DNA from 4 places in the Sphingopyxis sp. EU05-FHT14B03 genome. Region 1 is predicted to be linked to each of the others. Evidence: predicted binding sites of a transcription regulator. Region 1 holds the regulator's gene; each other region holds the start of a gene.

Region 1 (4,210 bases):
TTGCTTCGCTTCATCGCCATGACCCAACGCCCGACTCATCTCGACGAAAGCGGCGCCGCCCATATGGTCGACGTCGGCGCCAAGCCCGCAACCGCGCGCCGCGCCGTCGCCACCGGCCGCATCACCATGTCCCCTGCGGCGCTCGAAGCCATCCGCAGCGGCAACGCGCCCAAGGGCGACGTCCTCTCGACCGCGCGCATCGCCGGGATCATGGGCGCCAAGCGCACCGCCGACCTCATCCCGCTCTGCCATCCTCTCGCGCTCACCAAGGTCGGCGTCGAGTTCGAATGGGAGGAGACCGGCATTTCGGTCACCGCGACCGCCGCGACCACGGGGCCGACGGGGGTCGAGATGGAAGCGCTCACCGCCACCTCGGTCGCGCTGCTCACCCTCTACGACATGGCGAAGGCGCTCGACCGCGCGATGATGATCGGGGATATTCGTTTGCTCGAAAAGAGCGGCGGCCGCTCGGGCGACTGGCGCGCCGAATGAGCAAGCTGCTCCCCGTCGAGGAGGCGCAGGCACGCCTGCTCGCGCTCCGCGCCCCGCTGGCGCCCGAGAATATCGCCTTTTCCGAATCGCTTGGCTGCCATCTTTCGCGCGATGTCATCGCATTGCGCGACCAGCCCGCGGCGCCGCTTTCGGCGATGGACGGTTATGCGATCCGTTTCGCCGACCTGCCGGGACCATGGACGATCATCGGCGAGGTCGCCGCAGGCTCCGCGCCCGTCCTGCCCCTCGGCGCGGGTCAGGCGATCCGCATCTTCACCGGCGCGATGGTCCCCCACGACGCCGACACGGTCATCCTGCAGGAAGATGTCGCCGCCGACGGCACGGTCCTGACGCTGACCGGCGATGGCCCGGAGGCCCAGGGCGCCCATATTCGCGACCGCGCCAGCGACTTCGCGACCGGCGCCATGCTCGTCGCCGCCGGAACCCGGCTCAACGCCGGTGCGATCGCCGCGGCGATCATGGGTGGCGACGCGCAGCTTGTGGTCGGCGCCCGCCCGCGTGTCGCGATCCTCACCACCGGCGACGAACTCGTCCAGCCGGGCCGCGCGCTCGCGCCCGGCCAGATCCCCGACAGCAACGGCACGATGCTCGCCGCGATGCTCGCCGCCGAGCCCGCCATGGTCAGCATCCCGCTCCACATCCGCGACGACCGTGAAATTTTATCCAAGGTATTAAAAGACCTGGCGCGACGTCACGACGTCATCGTCACCGTCGGCGGCGCCTCGGTCGGCGATCACGACCATGTCCGCGGCGCGCTCGACGATGCCGGCGGGCGGCTCGATTTCTGGAAGATCGCGATGCGCCCCGGCAAGCCGCTGATCGCGGGCACGCTCGGCGACGCGCTGCTGCTTGGCCTGCCCGGCAACCCCTCGTCGGCCTTCGTCACCGCGACCCTGTTCCTGCTCCCCCTCGTCCGCCATCTCGCCGGCGCGCGAGACCCGCTCCCGCCACTGCGCACGGCCCCGCTCGCGGCCCCCCTCGGCCCCGGCGGCGCGCGACGCGACTATCTGCGTGGACGGATCGACGGCGGCCTTCTCTCGCCCTTCGACGGACAGGACAGCGGCCGCACCTTTCCGCTCGCTGCGGCGAACGCCCTCGTCATCCGCGAGATCGGTGCGCCGTCCCGCGCGGCGGGCGAAGCGGCGGATTATATCGACATCGCTTGACAAGTTCGCTTCTGTTCCATTATCGTTCTCCTTATGTCCGAAACCGGCATCATGGAGAACGCCCGATGTTGACCGCCAAGCAGCATGAACTGCTCCACTTCATCCAGCAAAAGCTCGACGCGAGCGGCATCTCGCCGTCGTTCGAGGAGATGAAGGAGGCGCTCGGGCTCAAGTCCAAATCGGGAATCCACCGCCTGATCAGCGCGCTCGAGGAGCGCGGCTTCCTTCGCCGCCTCCCCAACCGCGCCCGCGCGCTCGAGGTCGTCAAGCTTCCCGAGGGCGGCAAGGCGGTCGTCAGCACCGATCGCGACAATGTCGTGCCGCTGCGCAAACCCGCCCCCGCGATGCGCCCGATCGCCGCGAACGACATCGTCGAGGTCCCGCTCCACGGCAAGATCGCCGCGGGTGTGCCGATCGAGGCGTTCGAAAATCATGACAATCTCACGGTCCCCGCCGCGCTGCTCGGTTCGGGCGAACATTATGCGCTCGAAGTGTCGGGCGACTCGATGGTCGAGGCCGGCATCTTCGACGGCGATTATGCGCTGATCCAAAAGGTCAACACCGCGCGCGAGGGCGACATCGTCGTCGCGCTCGTCGACGGGCAGGATGCGACGCTCAAATATTTCCGCCGCGAGGGCAAGATGATCCGCCTCGATCCCGCGAACAGTGCCTATGAGCCGCAGCGCTACGCCGCCGAGCGCGTCATCGTGCAAGGGAAGTTGTCGGGACTGCTTCGTCGTTACCACTGACCTGCGGCGGGCGGCGCCACATATGCTCGTCGCCCGCGCCTAACGCCGTCACCGCGCGCGGCCGCTCACCGAGGTAAAGCGCCAGCCCGCCGGTCTGCGGCAGCGTATCGCGATCGATCGTCAGCCAGCGGCCGGCGCATTCGTGCGGCAGCCAGCGCTCGCTGATCACCACATCGGCGGCGGCGCACGCCGCCGCCATGTCCGCCCCCTCGATCCGGTCGCGCCCGCGCGCCGCGAGGATGGTGCGGTCATCCTGCGTCCAGCGACAGAAATCGCGGTTGCAGGCGACATGATCGAGGTCGGTGAGCGCGGCGAGCGGCGCATCGATCCCCGCCGCCTCGGCCACCGCGTCGCGCACATAATCCCCCGCCCGCTCGCGCAGCAATGCATAGCTGCCGTCGGGGAGCGCCGCGGCGATATGCTTGCCGTCGCCGGTAATCAGCACATCGGGGCGCGGCTGGGCGAGCAGGACGATCATGCCGAGGACCAGCGGCACCGCCCCCGCCCAACGCCAGCGCGTCCGCCACAGCAGCAGCCATATCCCGCCGAAGATCGCGAGTCCGAAACCCCAGGGCGGGAACACCGGCAGCGTCGCGACCGCGCCGGGCGCATCGGCGACGCTGTGCGCGAGCCAGATCAGGGCGTTCAGCGCCTGCTCGGCGACCCACCAGAAGGGCGCGCCGAGCCCGACGCTGTCGAACAGCAAAGCCAGCGCCTCGGCGGGCATGATGACAAAGGTCGTCAGCGGGATCGCGACGACATTGGCGAGCGCGCCATAGAGCCCCGCCTTGTGGAAATGGAACAGCGCGATCGGCGCCAGCGCGACCTCGACCGCGAGCCCGGTGATCACCAGTCCCGCGACCCCGCGTCCCAGGCGAAACACCCATGGCTCCTCGCGCCGCGCCATGAACCGCTGCATCGCCCGGCTTTCGTGGAGCGCGACGATCGCGGTGATCGCCGCGAAACTCAGCTGAAAACTCGGCCCCGCCAGCGACTCGGGACGCCAGATCAGCACGATCAGCGCGCCCGCCGCGACCAGCCGCAGCGTCAGCGCCTCGCGCCCGAGCAGGAACGCGATCAGCACCAGCAGCGCGGCGATGAACGAGCGCAAGGTCGGCACCTCGGCCCCCGCGAGCAGCGTATATCCCCCGCCAGCGAGTGCCGCGACCGCCGCCGCCAGCGGCAGCACATAGCCCGCCAGCGCCAGCCGCCGGCTGAGCGCGAGCAGGCTCATCGCGATCAGCATTGCAAAGGTCACCACCGCGGTCACATGCAGCCCGCTGATCGACAGCAGATGCGCCAGCCCGCTCCGCCGCATCGCCTCCTCGTCGGCCTCGCTGATCGCGCCGCGATCGCCGGCGACGAGCGCCGCGGCGATCCCCCCCGCCGATCCGTCGATCTGCCCGTGGATATGATCGCTCAGCCGCGCGCGCAGCGTCTGCACCCCGTCCCCCGCACCCGGTGCCCGCCCGATCTCGCCGAGCACCGTGCCGACCGCGCCGATCCGGTCGAACCAGGCGCGCTGCGCGAAATCATAACCGCCGGGCAGGCTCGCGGTCGGCGGCGGCATCAACCGCGCGCGCAGGCCGATCGCCTCGCCCGGCGCGATGCCCTTGCCCTGCTCGCCCGCCGCGGTGATCCGCAACCGCGGCGGCAGATCGGGTCGCCTCAGCGGCCGCACGATCAGCCGGACCTGGTCTTTCGCCGGCAGCGGCTCGACGCTTTCGACGCTCGCCGAAAATTCGGTCACCACCGGCAGCGCCAGCACGGGCGCCGACACCC
Region 2 (4,210 bases), on a different contig from region 1:
CAGCAGATCCTTGAACTTGAGTATGCAGCTGCCCTTTTCGGCGCGGCGATTGCCGATGGTGAGCATGCGGGTCAGGCGGCCCCAGCCGTGGCGCGTGGTCGGATAGGCGATGATGTCGGGGGTGCCGTCGTCGAACACCAGCCGGGCGCCGACGACGATCTTGAGCGGCGGAAGTTCGACCCCCTCCTCGGCGGCCTCCTCGCCCAGCTTGCGTAATCCGGTCAGCGCCCGCACCACCCCGGCGACGCTGTTGCGATCGGCGATGCCGATGCCCGGCATGCCGAGCGCAATCGCCTCGGCGACCATGTCAGCGGGGTGCGAGGCGCCGCGTAGGAAGCTGTAATTGGTCGCCGCGACCAGCTCGGCAAAGGCGGGTGTCTCGCTCATGCGAACACCCCGTGGATATACCAGAGCGGATGCTCCTTCTCTTCGTACAGCCCGTGACGGAACAGCCAGAAGCGGCGGCCTTGGGCATCCTCGACGCGGTAATAGTCGCGGGTTAGCCCGGCGTTGTCGCGGCGGCGCCACCATTCGGCGGCGATGCGTTCGGGGCCTTCATAGCGGCGCACCGCGTGGGTCGCCCGTCGCCAGCGGAACTGGTGCGGCGGGCCGTCGGGGACCTCGGCGATCACCTCGATCGGCTGCGGCGGGTCGAACAGGTGGAAGGGCCGCGTCGGCGGCTCGCCGGGCTCGGGCATCTCCCACGGCAGCGGCGGCGGCGCGTCGATCGCGGGCAGCGCGAGCTGCGCCTGTTCGGGGATATGCGTGTCGGCGGCGATCAGGCGCCGGACGCGGACGCGGCCCAGCCGCGTCGTCATCCGGTCGACGAGTTCGTCCATCTTCGCATCGCGCACCGCGCCGCCTTCGAGTTTCAATTGCGTCGCGCCGAGCGCCTCGAGCCGCGGCACCGCGAGGCGGATCATGTCGAAACCGAAGCCGGGGTCGAGCGGGTCGGCGAGGCTGTCCATGCGCTCAGCGAAGAGGCGCATCACCAGCGCTGTGTCGCGCGTCGGGTGGCCGGTCTCGATCTCGATGCTGCGCGCGAGGCCGTCGCTGCGAAAGAAGGTCGCGCGGAAATGGCGCCCGCCCTTGCCGCGCTCGCGCATTTGGGCGGCGGCTTCGTCGAGGAGTTCGGCTAGTATTTTGGTCGCATACGTCGTGCTACCGAGCGGCTCGGCAAAGCGGCGTTCGGTCGCGACGGGGGGCGGGGCGATGCGCGGGGCGAGCGGGCTCGGCGCGTCGCCGAGGATGCGGCGCAGCGCGGTGGCGGCCCCGGCGCCGAAGCGTGCGGCGATATTTGCCATCGGGCGGCTCGCGAGGTCGCCGATCGTCTTGAGTCCCGCGCGCACCAGTGCGGTCGTCGCCTCGGCTTCGAGTTCGAGCGCCGCGACGGGCAGGCGGCGCACCGCCTGATCCTCGTCGGGGGCGGGGCGCGTCTGGTAACGCGCGAGCGCGCGCGCCGCGTCAGCGGTCGGGCCGAGCGCGGGGCGGACACTCATGCCGAGGCGTGACAGACGCATTTCCAGATCGTCGATCAGTTCGGCCTCACCGCCCAGCAGATGCTCGGTCCCGGCGATGTCGAGGATCAGCCCGTCGGGGGCATCGATCGCCACCAAGGGCGTATAGCGGTTGCAGCCGAGCGCGAGCCGGTCGAGCCAGGCGGTGTCGGCGACCGGGTCGTGGGCGATGACCAGCAGGTCGGGCACCCGCGCGCGCGCGTCGGCGAGCGGCATGCCGGGGGCGAGCCCGACCGCCTGCGCTGCGCGGTCGACGCTCGCAAGGCGGAGCGCACCGCGCGCCTTTTCGGCGAAGACGAGCGGGGCGTCAGGCGGCAGCGGCGCCGAGCGAAGCCATCGCTCGGCGGGCAGCCAAGGGAAGAGCAGCGCCAGATAGCGCCGCTTCGCCAAAGGCTTGTTCATCATGATGCCATTCCATTTGCCAGCGTCCGCCGGCGGCGCCGCCGCGCCAGCGCAGCAGTTCGAGGTCGAAGGCGGGAGCGCCCGGCGCATGGGCTTCCAGTTCGCGCGACGGCGCGGCGGCGACGCTCCAGCGCGTTTCGGCGACGCTTGCGCTGGGGACCGCGTTCAGCCGCAGCATCAGCAATGTGGTTCCCGCATCGCGCGCGCCGAGCGCGAGCCGCCGCCCCGCGGTCAGGTCGAGCAGCGGGAATTTGCCCCAGCTTTCGACGATCACCGCCGCCGATCCGGCGCAGCGGATCGCATCATTGGCGCAGGCGAGCAACAATTTGGGATCGGGCGCCTCAATCAGCAGCAGCCGGTCGGGATCGCCGCCAAGTTCGGCGATGCCGGGCGCATAGAGTTGCCCGCCGCGCCGGCCCGCATCGGTGGTGCGCAGCCAGACCAGTGGCGCCGGGCCGGGCAGGCGCAGCGCGAGCAGAGCGGCGAAAGCGGCGGCGCTGGTCGCATCGAGCGCGTCGGCGGCGAAGAATTCATGCACGCGCCCCGTCGCGAGTCCGCCGCCGAGCGCGGCGTCGAAGTCCGCATGACCGCTCGCCAGCCGTCCCGCGATTGGCCCACGCGGCTCGGCCTCGCCGGTGATCCGGGCGAGACGCCGACGCAGGCCGGCGATAGAAGGGTGCGACTCGTGGGGCATCATGTTCCTGATTTGTTCTATTAGCGCTCTCAGAGCTGCTCTTGTCAAGGCGAGTCAGGGTTTGTGATTTCCATCGTCATTGCGAGGAGCCGAAGGCGACGCGGCAATCCAGGGCGTGCGTAAACCGCTCTGGATTGCTTCGCTTCGCTCGCAATGACGAAAGAGGCTAATCCGGAACGAACAACCCCCGGCTCTCGCGCACCTCGCCATCGAGCCAGTCGATGAAGGCGCGGATGCGCGGTTGCGGGGCGACGTCGCGGTGGAGCGCGAGCCAAAAGGCGCGCACGATGACTTGCTCGGGTCGCACCCGCACCAGCGCCGGGTCGTTCGCGGCGAGGAAGCAGGGCAGCACCCCGACCCCGGCGCCGCCCGCGATCATCCGCCTTTGCGCGAGGATGCTCGACGAGCGCACTCCGGCGCGCAGGCCCGGCTCGATCTCGCCCAGATAATCGAGTTCGGGGGCGTAGAGGATGTCGGGGACATAGCCGATCACCGGCACCCCGGCGCGCGACAGCGGGGTCGCGGCGACCGCCGCTTGCCAGTCGGTGCGGTCGGCGGGGGCATAAAGACCGAGGCTGTAGTCTGACAATTTGCGCGTGATCAGCGGGCCTTTTCGCGGCCGCGCGAGCAGCACCGCCATATCGGCCTCACGCCGCGACGGGTTGAGGAAACCCGACGAGGCGACGAGGTCGATCTCGAGCTCGGGATGCGCGGCGACGAAACCCGCGAGGCGCGGCGCGATGAAATTGCCCCCGAACCCTTCGGACACGCTGATCCGCAATTGCCCCGACAGCGCCGCACCGCCGTCGCCGGCCGAGCGGATGCGCGCCGCCGCCGCCGCCATCGCCTCGGCATGCGGGACGAGCGCGCGGCCGGCCGCCGTAAGCAGGAAACCGCCCGGCGCGCGTTCGAACAATGTCTGTTGCAACCCCGCCTCGAGCGCGCTCAGCTGGCGGCTGACCGTCGTAGCGTCGACCTGCAGCGCCGCCCCGGCGCGCGCGAGGGTGCCCTGCTGCGCGACGGTCAGGAAATATTGCAGCTTGTCCCAGTCCATGGCCTGCAAATATGCAGCAATGCCCTGCAAGTCTATCCCTTGCAATCGCGGCGCGCTTGGTCTGTGGAAGGCGCAACATTTTTGGGAGACAGACCATGCGACAGATCGACCATCTTATCGTCGGCGGCGCCGGTGGCAGCAGCCGCCGCAGCCCGATCTTCGACCCCAACAACGGCAATGTGCAGGCCGAGGTCGCTTTGGGTGACGCGGCGCTGCTCGACAAGGCGGTCGCGGCGGCGAAGGCGGCGCAGCCCGGCTGGGCCGCGACCAACCCGCAGCGCCGCGCGCGCGTGATGTTCGAATTCAAGCGCCTCGTCGAAGCGAACATGGACGAACTCGCGCACCTCCTGTCGAGCGAGCATGGCAAGGTGATCGCCGATTCGAAGGGCGACATACAGCGCGGGCTCGAGGTCATCGAATTCTGCTGCGGCATCCCGCATGTGCTGAAGGGCGAATATACGCAGGGCGCGGGTCCGGGCATCGACGTCTATTCGATGCGCCAGCCGATCGGCATCGGCGCGGGCATCACCCCGTTCAACTTCC
Region 3 (4,210 bases), on a different contig from region 1:
CCCGCCACCAGTGCCGCCTCGATCGCCGCGAAGCGCGCCGCGACCGGATCCACCGCGGGCGCGGCCCAAGGGTTGGCCCGCTCGGGCGTCCGGATCGATGGCACCGCCGCTTCCACCGGATCGCCGGACAGGATCGTCCAGCCGTCACCCGCCGCCAAGCTGTCCCCTGGCCCTGCCGGGTCGTCCGGCGCATTCTCGGGCCAGTCGATACCCTCATCGTCGATCGCGCCGTCGTCGATCCAGCGCGCTTGTCGCAGCGCGTCTTCCAGCCGCCCGCGCAGCGCGATGAACTTCGCCGGCTCGGCCTCGACGTCGATCTCTTTCAGCTTCCCGGCATAGGCGCGCTTGATCGCCCGCTCGTCGCTCGTCGGATCGATCCCCAGGCTGCTCCACGGCGGCCGGCGGCGGCTCACAGGAACTGCTCTCCGTCCATGCCGTCGACCGCCTTGTCGAGTTCGGTCCGTGCCGCCTCGATCTCGCGCGGTTCCTGCCGCGCCAGCACCGCTTCGAACTGCGCGATCCATTCGCCGACCAGTTGCCGCTCATAGCCCAGCCGGTTTTCGAACAGCTGGTTGGCACGCGCCAGCGTCGCGGCGTTCGCGGCTTCCTCGCGCGGATGGATCTTCAGCGCCTCCAGCGCCTTGCGGCGCTTGGCGAAATCCGCCTCGCTTTCGCGATCCTCCTCGTCGCGGATCACCAGCTGGCGCCGCGTTCCGGTGCCCGGCACTTCGACGTCGATCTCGAGCAGCCCCGACACGTCATAGGTGAAGCGCACCGCGATGCCGATCTGTCCGCCATGCCCCTGCGGCAACGGCACGTCGAGCTGCCCCAGCTTGACGTTCTGCGCGACGAAGCGCGATTCGCCCTGATAGATACCAAAGGTCACGCTCTGCTGGTGCGCCTCCATCGGCGAATAGACCTCGCTGCGGCTCGCCGGGATCACCGTGTTGCGTTCGATGATCGGCGAGAACAGGCCGGTGGTCACCTTGCCGCCCGCATCGCGGTGCCCCGTATCGACCCCGAGGGTGAAGGGGCAGACATCGGTCAGGCGGATTTCCTTCAGCGCCGCGTCGCGGCTCTTCAGCCCCGCCTGCACCGCGGCGCCCAGCGCGATCGCATGGTCGGGGTTGATCTGCGCGTTGGGAAAGCGCCCGAACATCCGCGTCACCGCGCGGCGGACCAGCGGCATCCGCGTGGCGCCGCCGACCATCACGATCTCCGACAAGCCTTCCGCCCGCACATTGCCGTCGCGCAGCGCGCGCAGCACCGGATCGCGCAGCCGGTCGATCAGCGGCTGCGCGCGTTCCTCGAACGCCTCGCCGGTAATCTCGCATTCGAACGCCTCACCCTTCCACACGATCTGGAACGGCGCGCGGTCGGCGTCGCTCAGCGCGCGGCGGGTGCGTTCGGCGGCGGCACGCATCACCTCGTCGAGCATCGCGCTGTCGCCCGGCTTCGCCTTCAGCCCCTCGCCCAGCGCATCGCGCGCCAGCGCGACGATCGCCGCGTTGAAATCCTCGCCGCCCAGCCGGTTGTCGCCCGCCGAGGCGCGCACCTCGATCACCCCGTCGAAAATCTCGACCAGCGACACGTCGAAGGTGCCGCCGCCAAGGTCGAAGACGAGGAAGGGCCGTTCCTCCTCGAGCTCGTGGATGCCATAGGCCAGCGCCGCCGCGGTCGGCTCGTTGATCAGCCGCTCGACCTTCAGCCCGGCGAGTTCGCCCGCGCGCCGCGTCGCCTTGCGCTGGCGGTCGTTGAAATAAGCAGGAACGGTGATGATCGCGCCGGTGACCGGGTCGCCCAGAAACGCCTCGGCATCGGCCTTGAGCGCGCCGAGCACCATCGCCGACAGCTCTTCGGGGCGATAGCGGCGCTTGCCCAATCGCGCTTCCTCGGTCGTGCCCATCCGCCGCTTGAAGATCGTCGCCGTCGCCTCGGGATGCGTCGCCTGCCGCTCACGCGCCGCGAGGCCGACGAGCAGCGCGCCGTCGTCGCCGACGCTGACCGCCGAGGGGGTGAGCAGGTCGCCGAGCGCGTTGGGAATCAGTTCGGGTCCGCCGTCGCGCCACACCGCGACCGCGCTGTTCGTCGTCCCCAGATCGATCCCCACCAGCATAAGTGCCTGTCCCCCAACGCGCTTCCAGGGCACACCGCCTAAAGGCTGCGCGCGGCGATGAAAAGCCGCTCCCCCATATCTTGTGTCACCCGAAATATTTTTTGCCGGTGCGGCACTTTTGTCACGCCCGCGCCGGACCCGCGGAAAGCCGCGGCGCGACTCCGCGAAGCGTGCTTTGCCATCGACGAAACGAATCAAAATGGCGACGAGTCGAGTCCCTAATCTGTCATTTACTCTCTTGCGTCTCAGCGCCGACGTGGCACTATGGATGGTGGGTAGACCACGGGGGCACCCCAAGAAATAGTGTTTGGCTGGAAATGGCGGTTTTCCGTCGCTCATGAGACATGGGCACGGGAAAGAGCGTTTTGCGCCCAAAAATATGTGCCCCCGAGGACGGTTTAGATGCTAGGCTGGGGTTTCGTCCCGAGTCGAACAAGACAGGAACAGGCGCGCGATGCGCGCCGGTGTAATCGAGGGCGTGATACATGGATTTTCGGGAAACGGACCGGGTGGAGACGAGCGACGTGGCGACGATGGAATTGACGAAAAACGACACGCAGGCGGCCCCCGAATCAAAGGGCGATTCGCCCGCAACGGCAAAGCTCAACGACAGCGGCGAGGCGAAAGTCCACGCGCGCCGGTTCGAGGTCGTCACCGACCGCAGCCGCGACGCGCTGCTCACCGACTTCGGCAAGGAAACGCTCGAAGACCGCTATCTGCTTCCCGGCGAATCCTATCAGGATCTCTTCGCGCGCGTCGCGTCGGCCTATGCCGACGATCAGGACCACGCCCAGCGCCTCTACGACTATATCTCGAAGCTGTGGTTCATGCCCGCGACCCCCGTTCTCTCGAACGGCGGCACCGGCCGCGGCCTGCCGATCAGCTGCTATCTGAACTCGGTCCCCGACAGCCTCGAAGGCATTGTCGAGACGTGGAACGAAAATGTCTGGCTCGCCAGCCGCGGCGGCGGCATCGGCACCTATTGGGGCAGCGTGCGCGGCATCGGCGAGCCGGTCGGCCTCAACGGCAAGACCAGCGGCATCATTCCCTTCGTCCGCGTGATGGACTCACTCACCCTCGCCATCTCGCAGGGTAGCCTCCGCCGCGGCTCGGCCGCCTGCTACCTCGACATCTCGCACCCCGAGATTGAGGAGTTCCTCGAAATCCGCAAACCCTCGGGCGACTTCAACCGCAAGGCGCTCAACCTCCACCACGGCGTGCTGATCACCGACGAGTTCATGGAGGCCGTCCGCGACGGCACCGAATTCAACCTGCGCAGCCCCAAGGACCAGAGCGTCCGCGGCGCCGTCGACGCGCGCAGCCTGTTCCAGAAGCTCGTCGAAACGCGCCTCGCGACCGGCGAACCCTACATCATCTTCATCGACCAGGTGAACCGCATGATGCCCAAGCATCACCGCGATCTCGGGCTCAAGGTCACCACCTCGAACCTCTGCAGCGAAATCACGCTGCCGACCGGCCGCGACCATCTCGGCAACGATCGCACCGCAGTCTGCTGCCTCTCGTCGCTCAACCTCGAAACCTGGGACGAGTGGAACGGCGACAAGATATTCATCGAGGATGTCATGCGCATGCTCGACAACGTCCTGCAGGATTATATCGACCGCGCCCCGCCCGAAATGGCGCGCGCCAAATATAGCGCCAGCCGCGAACGCTCGGTCGGCCTCGGCGTCATGGGCTTCCACAGCTTCCTTCAGGCACGCGGCCTGCCGTTCGAGGGCGCGATGGCGAAATCGTCGAACCTGCGCGTCTTCAAGCATATCCGCGCGCAGGTCGATCAGGCGTCGATGCTGCTCGCCAACGAGCGCGGCCCCTGCCCCGACGCCGCCGATCAGGGCGTGATGGAGCGATTCAGCTGCAAGATGGCGATCGCGCCGACCGCGTCGATCAGCATCATCTGCGGCGGCACCAGCGCGTGCATCGAGCCGATCCCCGCGAACATCTACACCCACAAGACGCTCTCGGGCAGCTTCTCGATCCGCAACCCGCACCTCGAAAGCCTGCTCGTCGACAAGGCGAAGAACAGCGACAATGTGTGGAATTCGATCCTGGAGAAGGGCGGCAGCGTCCAGCACC
Region 4 (4,210 bases), 350 kb from region 1:
GCCGTGCAACAGGATCATCGGCCATAGATTGCGCTTGAACAGCAGGAACATCGTCCCGAACGCCAGCCCGATCCCGAAGGTCACCACCGCGCCGCGCCAGCCCTGGTAATAATAATGGCCATAGCCGAAGATCAGCGCCGGAACGACGACCGCCAGTACAGACGCCAGTACCGGCGCCAACCGACCTCCGCCGAACAACCTATGCAGCCGCGTGATCAGATAGCCGCGAAAGAACATCTCCTCGCCAAAGGCAGCGGCGGTCCAGACGATGGCGAGCCACAACAGGAAATGCGGCACGCTCCCGGCAACCTCGCCCCAGCGCCCTTCGACGCCTGATGGCACTTCCTTCAGGAAGCCGAGCCCGACCGCCGGGCCAGCGATCGTCGTCAGCGCGACCACCACGGCAAAGGCGACCAAGGTCAGCCCGGCCTTGGGCAGCACCATCAACTTCGCTTTCCATCCGGGCAGCGGCACCAGCCCCATCGCCGACCATCCGGTCCCGTTCGCGCGCAGGTAAAGCGTCAGCAGGGCCAGCGTCAGCAACAGCGACACCGGGCCGGCGTACCGCCAGAAGATCAGGCTGAGCAGATATTTCGACAGCAACGCAAAGCCGACAAAGCCCGCGATCTCGGCGGCGAGGGCTAGGCGCGACGGCAGCGGGTCGATATCGGCAGCGGTGGCGGTGTGCATCTCCACCAACTGTATTATCTGTGTAACACTGTCAAGCGGGGCCGCCTCAGCGGCTCGGCTCCGCCATCCGCGCGCGCAACCGCTGCAACTCCTGCCCCGTCACCGGCGGCCGCGATGCCGCGCCCTCGCCCTCGCGCAGACGCTTGCGGTCCTTCTCCGACGGCTCGACGCGGCGGACGCGCACCGCGGCATGACCCTGCGCCTTGATGCCGAGTTCCTCGGCGGCGCCGCGCGACAGGTCGATGATCCGGCCCTGCGCAAAGGGTCCGCGATCGTTGACCCGCACGATGATCCGGCGGCCGCTGTCGAGCGCGGTCACCTCGACATAGGTCGGCAGCGGCAGCGTGGTGTGCGCGGCGGTGATCCAGCCGGGCCGGAATTGCTCGCCATTGGCGGTGCGGTTGCCCGATTCGTTGCCGTACCAGCTGGCGTAGCCGACCGCGTCATAACCCGGCGCGGCGGCGGGCACATAGGTGGTGCCGCGAACCGCATAAGCCGGGCCGATCCGCACCGGCGTGTCGCTGACCGGACGAAAATTGCCGCCGGCGCAGGCGGTCAGCAGCAGGGCCGCCGATGCCGTGCCCGTCAGCCGGAGTATGGGATAGGCTCGCATCGGGGTGACGGTAGAGGCGAAGATGGCCGGGATAAAGAGGGAGGTTGGGTTTGAAAACCACGCTCAATTTCCGTTCGTGTCGAGCGAAGTCGAGACACCCATCGGGAGTGCGTGCCTTCGGGGTGTTTCGACTTCGCTCGACACGAACGGGGTTGGAGGGCGGCGCGGGCATAGCGATCCTCCCCGTGCCGGGGAGGATCGCTATGCCCGCCACCGATCGCCGGCGATCACCCCCGCAACCAAATCCACCCCTCCCCGCTGGACAGCGCGCGCGCTGTTCCCTAATCGTTCGCGCGTGAACGATACCCCTGCCTCGATGCCCGACCTCGCCCGCCCCGCCCCCTCGGACCCGCCCTATCTGCGCGGCCTCAACGGCCCTCAGCGGCAGGCGGTGCTGACCACCGAAGGCCCGGTGCTGATGCTCGCGGGTGCGGGCACCGGCAAGACCGCGGCGCTCACCGCCCGCCTCGCGCATATCATCGCGACGCGCCGCGCCTGGCCCTCCGAAATCCTCGCGGTCACCTTCACCAACAAGGCGGCGCGCGAGATGCGCGAGCGGATCGGACGGATGATCGGCGACGCGGTCGAGGGCATGCCCTGGCTCGGCACCTTCCACAGCATCGCGGCCAAAATGCTGCGCCGCCACGCCGAACTCGTCGGGCTGCAAAGCAATTTCACCATCCTCGACACCGACGACCAGCTCCGCGTCCTGAAACAGCTGATCCAGGCCGAGGGACTCGACGAGAAGCGCTGGCCGGCACGCCAGCTCGCGGGGCTGATCGACAAGTGGAAGAACCGCGGGCTCGTCCCGTCCGACCTCGACGCCGCCGACAAGGAAGCCTGGGCCGATGGCAAGGGCCAGCATTTCTATGCGCTCTATCAGGCGCGACTGAAGACGCTCAACGCCTGCGACTTCGGCGACCTGCTGCTCCACATGCTGGTGATCCTCAAGACCCACCGCGACGTGCTCGAGCAGTATCAGGACCGCTTCAAATATATCCTCGTCGACGAATATCAGGACACCAACGCCAGCCAATATCTGTGGCTGCGGCTCCTCGCGCAATCGCGCAAGAATATCTGCGTCGTCGGCGATGACGACCAGTCGGTGTACAGCTGGCGCGGCGCCGAGGTCGCGAATATCCTTCGCTTCGACAAGGATTTCCCCGGCGCCACCGTGATCCGCCTCGAACAAAATTACCGCTCGACGCCGCAGATCCTCGCCGCCGCATCGGCGCTGATCGCGCAGAACAGCGGCCGCCTTGGCAAGACTTTGTGGACCGAACTCGAGCCGGGCGACAAGGTCCGCGTCGTCGGCGTCTGGGACGGCCCCGAGGAGGCGCGCCGCGTCGGCGAGGAACTCGAAACGCTCCAGCACCGCCGCGTCTCGCTCGACCGCGCCGCGATCCTCGTCCGCGCCCAGTTTCAGACCCGCGAGTTCGAAGACCGCTTCATCGCGATCGGCATGCCGTATCGCATCGTCGGCGGTTTCCGCTTCTACGAACGCGCCGAAATCCGCGACGCGCTCGCCTATCTGCGCCTCGTCCAGTCGCCCGCCGACGACCTTGCCTTCGAACGCATCGTCAACGTGCCGAAACGCGGGCTTGGCGACAAGGCGATCCAGCGCATCCACCAGTTCGCGCGCGCCGAACGCAGCCCGCTGCTCCAGGCCGCGGCGCAGATCACCGAGACCGACGAACTCACCCCGCAGGCGCGGCGCCAGCTCGCCACGTTCGTCGCGCAGATGCGCGGCTGGCGGACCAAGGCGAACGACCTGTCGCACCCCGAATTGACCCAGCTGATCCTCGACGAATCGGGCTATACCGCGATGCTGCAGGCCGACCGCAGCGTCGAAGCCGCGGGCCGCCTCGAAAACCTCTCCGAACTCGTCCGCGCGATGGAGGAATATGAGTCGCTCGAGGCGTTCCTCGAACATGTCAGCCTCGTCATGGACCGCGACAATGACGACACGACCGAGACGGTGACGATCATGACGATCCACGCCGCCAAGGGGCTGGAGTTCGACCATGTATTCCTTGCGGGGTGGGAAGACGGCGTTTTCCCGTCGCAGCGCTCGATGGACGAGGGCGGCATCGCCAGCCTCGAGGAGGAACGCCGCCTCGCCTATGTCGCGATCACCCGCGCCCGCGTGCGCGCCAGCATCTATCATGCCGCCAACCGCCGCATCTATGGCCAGTGGACAAGCAGCATCCCCAGCCGCTTCATCGCCGAAATTCCGCCCGAACATGTCGACAGCGAAAACAGCTTCGGCGGCGGCCAAAGCCTGTGGCGCGCCAACTGGTCGGCGCAGGGCGATCCGTTCGCGCATGTCGCCGAGCGCAACCCCTCGCGCACGATGACGCGCGGCCCCGCCTGGCAGCGCGCCGTGGCAGGGTCGACGACGGTGACCCGCGCCCCCGCGCCCAGCGAACGCGGCCCCGCCGCCTCGGTTGGCGCCAAACCGCGCGCCGACCTGGCGATCGGCATGCGCGTGTTTCATGAGAAGTTCGGTTACGGCGAAATCATGGACATCGACGGCAACAAGCTGGAGGTCGAATTCGAGTCGGCTGGCAGCAAGAGGGTGCTCGACAGTTTTGTGAAGGCGGCGGGATAGCTTCACGCGGGCGCTTTTGGTGTATGATGGATCGCTGACGTAAATATCCTCCCTGTCGCGCAGCGATGGGGAGGTGGCAGCGGCAAAGCCGCTGACGGAGGGGCCGACGCCGTCACGCGTCGCACAGCCTTTCGGCCCCTCCACCATTCGCTTCGCGAACGGTCCCCCTCCCCATGGCTTCGCCACAGGGAGGATTTCAACGTCCTCCAACGGCGGCGACCACTCCACACAAACCCTATTGTCAACCATATCAGTTATGATACTCCATATCGTGCGGCCAACGAGTCGCATCTTTG

Evidence for each region. Region 1 encodes LexA, which represses DNA repair genes until DNA is damaged. Its sites were predicted from a motif close to GTTCCNCNCTTGTTCT; they were not measured.
Region 2: a site for LexA is predicted at 2,617-2,632, ahead of AC3WS4_RS20550 (ImuA family protein). Genes of this name have one in related genera too.
Region 3: a site for LexA is predicted at 2,546-2,561, ahead of AC3WS4_RS17145 (ribonucleoside-diphosphate reductase subunit alpha). Genes of this name have one in related genera too.
Region 4: a site for LexA is predicted at 1,580-1,595, ahead of AC3WS4_RS13155 (ATP-dependent helicase). Genes of this name have one in related genera too.

The regions. Positions count from the first base shown of each region.
Region 1 is NZ_JBYTDC010000002.1:500,960-505,169, reverse strand. Features, by position in the region: gene moaC (cyclic pyranopterin monophosphate synthase MoaC) at 19-492, shown strand; gene AC3WS4_RS11550 (molybdopterin molybdotransferase MoeA) at 489-1,679, shown strand; gene lexA (transcriptional repressor LexA) at 1,745-2,428, shown strand; gene AC3WS4_RS11540 (ComEC/Rec2 family competence protein) at 2,382-4,210, opposite strand, start outside.
Region 2 is NZ_JBYTDC010000003.1:818,700-822,909, reverse strand. Features, by position in the region: gene AC3WS4_RS20560 (error-prone DNA polymerase) at 1-387, opposite strand, end outside; gene AC3WS4_RS20555 (Y-family DNA polymerase) at 384-1,922, opposite strand; gene AC3WS4_RS20550 (ImuA family protein) at 1,825-2,613, opposite strand; gene AC3WS4_RS20545 (LysR family transcriptional regulator) at 2,780-3,667, opposite strand; gene AC3WS4_RS20540 (CoA-acylating methylmalonate-semialdehyde dehydrogenase) at 3,763-4,210, shown strand, end outside.
Region 3 is NZ_JBYTDC010000003.1:137,711-141,920, forward strand. Features, by position in the region: gene AC3WS4_RS17135 (hypothetical protein) at 1-413, opposite strand, end outside; gene AC3WS4_RS17140 (Hsp70 family protein) at 410-2,116, opposite strand; gene AC3WS4_RS17145 (ribonucleoside-diphosphate reductase subunit alpha) at 2,602-4,210, shown strand, end outside.
Region 4 is NZ_JBYTDC010000002.1:849,422-853,631, reverse strand. Features, by position in the region: gene AC3WS4_RS13165 (CPBP family intramembrane glutamic endopeptidase) at 1-690, opposite strand, end outside; gene AC3WS4_RS13160 (septal ring lytic transglycosylase RlpA family protein) at 737-1,303, opposite strand; gene AC3WS4_RS13155 (ATP-dependent helicase) at 1,620-3,914, shown strand.